DNA from 2 places in the Fictibacillus sp. B-59209 genome. Region 2 is predicted to be linked to the other one. Evidence: a T-box and tRNA genes for the amino acid it is inferred to sense, from the RefSeq annotation. Region 2 holds a T-box; the other holds one or more tRNA genes.
The links. The T-box of region 2 lies ahead of thrS (threonine--tRNA ligase). A T-box ahead of a tRNA ligase gene usually reads a tRNA of that ligase, here a tRNA-Thr.

Region 1 (2,378 bases), on a different contig from region 2:
TAATCGGTCGAGGGCTTATCCTTATTAACAAAAGCGGTATGAACCGTTTATATCCGACAAGCGTTGGAGATCCTGACGAGAACACGTTTTTGGTGTTCGCAGGAGGGATTGAAACGACCTCGAGGATATGGTTCATGGAGCTGGACGTTAGCATCAGTGAAAGTTTGGATGAAGTTATCTAGTTTTGAGGGAATATACCTCATTTTTCTAAAAAAGCTCTTGTCAAAAGAGCAAATACATTGTAAAATGTAACTTGTCCTTGAGAAAATAGGACATCCTTTGAAAGACAGTCTGGTGGCGATAGCGAAGAGGTCACACCCGTTCCCATACCGAACACGGAAGTTAAGCTCTTCAGCGCCGATGGTAGTTGGGGGCTTCCCCCTGTAAGAGTAGGACGTTGCCAGGCTATCATTTCATACATACTCGTATGTGGTTTTATTATTATTCCACAGTAGCTCAGTGGTAGAGCTATCGGCTGTTAACCGATCGGTCGTAGGTTCGAGTCCTACCTGTGGAGCCATGCTTCCATAGCTCAGTAGGTAGAGTGCTTCCATGGTAAGGAAGAGGTCACCGGTTCGAGCCCGGTTGGAAGCTCCAGTCGGCCCGTTGGTCAAGCGGTTAAGACACCGCCCTTTCACGGCGGTAACACGGGTTCGAATCCCGTACGGGTCACCAATTTTTTTCGTTAAGAAAATAACATTCATTAATACGGAGGATTAGCTCAGCTGGGAGAGCACCTGCCTTACAAGCAGGGGGTCGGCGGTTCGAACCCGTCATCCTCCACCATTATTTATCCCAACGGCAGGCCGGTTTAGCTCAATTGGTAGAGCAACTGACTTGTAATCAGTAGGTTGGGGGTTCAAGTCCTCTAGCCGGCACCATTTTTTTATAAGTAATGTCTGAAGCCTTTTTTTATGTGGAGGGGTAGCGAAGTGGCTAAACGCGGCGGACTGTAAATCCGCTCCTTTGGGTTCGGCGGTTCGAATCCGTCCCCCTCCACCATCTTTATTTCCGACAGATTATGTTACAACACGAGCCATTAGCTCAGTCGGTAGAGCATCTGACTTTTAATCAGAGGGTCGAAGGTTCGAGTCCTTCATGGCTCACCATTTGAACTTCTGAATAAAAGATGATATCAATGGTTACAAAGTATAATATGCGGGTGTAGTTTAGTGGTAAAACAAGAGCCTTCCAAGCTCTGGTCGTGAGTTCGATTCTCATCACCCGCTCCATTATGGGGCCTTAGCTCAGCTGGGAGAGCGCCTGCCTTGCACGCAGGAGGTCAGCGGTTCGATCCCGCTAGGCTCCACCATACATAATAAGTACTGTCCTTAGACGAATGTCTAAGGGCTTTTTTATGTCTTTCAAACCTTCAAGGATTCCTGATCCAATAAAGAGGACGGTGCTTTTGTCCTAATAATTATCCATCAACCTTCTCGAAAGCGCTTACGTATCGGTATATCTATGCATATTTCTGTCCAGTTGAACCAACACGAATAGACAGGCTACAATGAATTTATAGAATTTTTTGAAACACAACATAAGGGGAGGCCATACAGAATGAAGAAGGATATTACGATCATCGGAGTACCGATGGATTTAGGGCAGACAAGGCGCGGCGTTGACATGGGGCCAAGCGCCATTCGATATGCAGGAATTGTGGAACGTTTAGAAGATATAAATTATAATGTCCAGGATTTCGGGGACATAGAGATTGCCCGGCCTGGGACAATAGAAGAAAAAATAGACACCAATCTTAAGAACCTTCAAGAAGTTTCAACTGCAAGTGAAAAGCTGGCAGACACGGTTTCTAATGTCATTCAGGAAAACCGGTTTCCTCTTGTCTTTGGAGGAGACCACAGTATCGCGATCGGCTCTCTTGCAGGAATTGCCAAGCACTACGAAAATCTTGGCGTCATCTGGTATGATGCTCATGGAGACTTGAATACCGCTGATACTTCACCAAGCGGAAACATTCATGGTATGCCCCTTGCAGCAAGTTTGGGAATCGGGCATGAATCCTTAACTGGCATTGGAGGATATGAGCAAAAAGTTAAGCCTGAAAATATTGTTATTATCGGTGCCCGTTCATTGGATGAAGGAGAAAAAGAATTAATCAAAGAACGCGGTATTAAAGTATACACGATGCATGAAATTGATCGGATCGGCATGACCAAGGTAATGGAGGAAACGATTGAATACCTTTCTAAAAAAACGGACGGTGTTCATTTAAGCCTTGACCTTGATGGATTGGATCCGCTTGACGCACCGGGTGTAGGTACACCGGTTCTTGGTGGAATCAGCTACAGAGAAAGCCATTTGGCGATGGAAATGCTGGCCGAGTCTCAGATTATTACTTCAGCTGAATTTGTAGAGGT
Region 2 (2,378 bases):
CATAATGTTCAATCAGAATTCCTAAAAAACGGTCAATTGAACCGAGAATCGCGCGATGAATAACGACCGGACGCTGTTTTTCATTCTTTTCATCAATATAATACAGATCAAACTTTTCAGGCATCTGGAAATCCAGCTGCACTGTCGCGCACTGATGGCTTCTGTTTATGGCATCCCGGATATGAAAATCAATCTTCGGACCGTAAAATGCACCATCACCTTCATTGATCCTGTAATTCAATCCGGCTTTCTTCAGAACATTTTCAAGGGCATTCTCTGCCTTTTCCCAAAGCCTCTCATCCCCCATCGAATCCTCTGGACGAGTAGAGAGTTCAACCTCGAATTGAAATCCAAAAGTTCGGTACACCTCACCCACGACATCAAGCACTGACTCTAATTCGCTTTCAATTTGATCCGGTGCAACGAAGATATGGGCATCATCCTGGCAAAATGTTCTTACACGCAGCAGCCCGTTCAGCGCTCCGCTGAATTCATGCCGGTGCACCTGGCCGAATTCTGCGAGTCTTAAGGGAAGATCCCGGTACGACCTGCGTTTGTTTTTATAGATGAGCATATGCCCTGGACAGTTCATCGGCTTTAAGGCAAAACCAGCCTGATCCACTTGTGAGAAATACATATTTTCCTTGTAATGATCCCAATGGCCCGATTGCTCCCACAGCCGCTGATTCAGCATAAGCGGTGTCCTTACTTCTTCAAAGGAGTGGCTCATCTGAAATTCCCTCAAAAATCGTTCCAGTTCATTTCTTAACAACTGGCCCTTTGGCAGGAAAAATGGCATTCCAGGAGCCTCTTCAGAAAACATAAACAGATCAAGCTCTTTTCCGAGTTTGCGGTGATCTCGCTTTGCTGCTTCTTCAAGAAAGAGAAGATGCTCTTCGAGTTCCTTTTTTGAGGAAAAAGCAACTCCATAGATCCGCTGCAGCATTTGATTCTCCGAATCGCCCCGCCAGTAGGCTCCAGATACAGAAGTTAACTTAAATGCTTTAATAAGGCCAGTTGAAGGAAGATGCGGTCCTCGGCAAAGGTCCATAAACTCTCCCTGTTTATAAAATGTAATCTTTTCATCCTCAGGGATATCGTTGAGCAATTCCAGCTTCAAATGATCCCCTTTTCCACGCCAATATTCCACTGCCTCTCCCCGTGAAACCTCAATCCGCTCAATCTTTTTATTCTCTTTGATTATCTTGTTCATCTCGGCTTCAATGGCAGGTAGATCTTCAAGTGTGATCGAAACCGGCACATCCATGTCATAGTAAAATCCATTCTCAATGATCGGCCCCACTCCAAGTTTTACATTGTCATATAGCCGCTGAACAGCCTGAGCTAGGACATGTGCAGCGCTATGCCTCATGATGTTGATTCCCTCATCGGAATCAAGTGTTAAAATCTCTACGGCCGCGCCCCTCTCTACAGAGAAGCTCAAGTCGTAAAGGACATCGTCAATCCTTCCTGCTGCAGCCTTCTTTTTTAGACCAGGACTGATTGAAGCCGCAATTTCATCCATTGATACACCATACGGGTACTTTTTTTCGGAACCATCAGGAAATTGAATGCTGATCTGATTTTCTTTCATCTTATAACCCTCCATTTTAGTTTTTGAATAACAAAAAGCACACCCATCCCTAATCTAGGGACGAGCGTGCTTATACCCGTGGTTCCACCCTGGTTCCCGCCATAATTGCATTTGACGGCTCCATTCGCTGTAACGCAGCTCATACGGAATGGGCTAATGGAATCCAGTTTCACCCATTCAGCTCCCAGGCGGTAAATCACTCTCCTGTGTTAGGAAGTTCTCAGCTTTCCTTCCTTCTCTGTATAACCGGTTTGAGTCATTCTTGTCCTGTTCACAGCTATTTTCTATTTCGGGAAGGGAAAAAGAAAAACCCACCCATCCCCGGCAATAGGGACGAGTGCGTTTTACCCGTGGTTCCACCCAGATTCCCATCAAGAGGTTTTACAACGAATTGATGGCTCCAGTGCTTTAACGCAGCGGCTGCGGTATAGGCTAGTCTTATTTCACCGATACAGCTCATGGATGGTAAGCGATTCTCCTGCGTTGGGAAGTTCTCAGCACCCTTCCTCTCTGTGCAACCGGCCAGAATCACTCATGTTCCTTTCAAAGCTTTTCATAACGTTCAGTTTTATTAAGATAGAATATACAGTATTATCCACATTGATACAATCTTTTTTTTTAAAATTATAATTTTTTTCGATGAATGATAGCTGGGCCGCCAGCCTTTCCTACGATCAAAAGGTCAGCCATATTTAAAAACAGCCCATGTTCCACTACGCCTGTGATCCCATCGAGCCAAGAAGCGGTTTTTTCAGGATGTTTGATACTTTCCATTTTTAAATCA

Region 1: it encodes a tRNA-Thr, which carries the amino acid that the T-box ahead of thrS (threonine--tRNA ligase) is inferred to sense. The anticodon was not compared.

Annotation. Positions count from the first base shown of each region.
Region 1 is NZ_JARMMC010000012.1:37-2,414, forward strand. Features, by position in the region: gene P4361_RS08110 (hypothetical protein) at 39-182, shown strand; rRNA gene rrf (5S ribosomal RNA) at 291-406, shown strand; tRNA gene P4361_RS08120 (tRNA-Asn) at 446-520, shown strand; tRNA gene P4361_RS08125 (tRNA-Thr) at 522-597, shown strand; tRNA gene P4361_RS08130 (tRNA-Glu) at 601-675, shown strand; tRNA gene P4361_RS08135 (tRNA-Val) at 711-786, shown strand; tRNA gene P4361_RS08140 (tRNA-Thr) at 806-881, shown strand; tRNA gene P4361_RS08145 (tRNA-Tyr) at 919-1,002, shown strand; tRNA gene P4361_RS08150 (tRNA-Lys) at 1,034-1,109, shown strand; tRNA gene P4361_RS08155 (tRNA-Gly) at 1,159-1,232, shown strand; tRNA gene P4361_RS08160 (tRNA-Ala) at 1,237-1,312, shown strand; gene rocF (arginase) at 1,561-2,378, shown strand, end outside.
Region 2 is NZ_JARMMC010000008.1:264,994-267,371, reverse strand. Features, by position in the region: gene thrS (threonine--tRNA ligase) at 1-1,594, opposite strand, end outside; T-box leader at 1,648-1,878, opposite strand; gene rpiA (ribose-5-phosphate isomerase RpiA) at 2,219-2,378, opposite strand, start outside.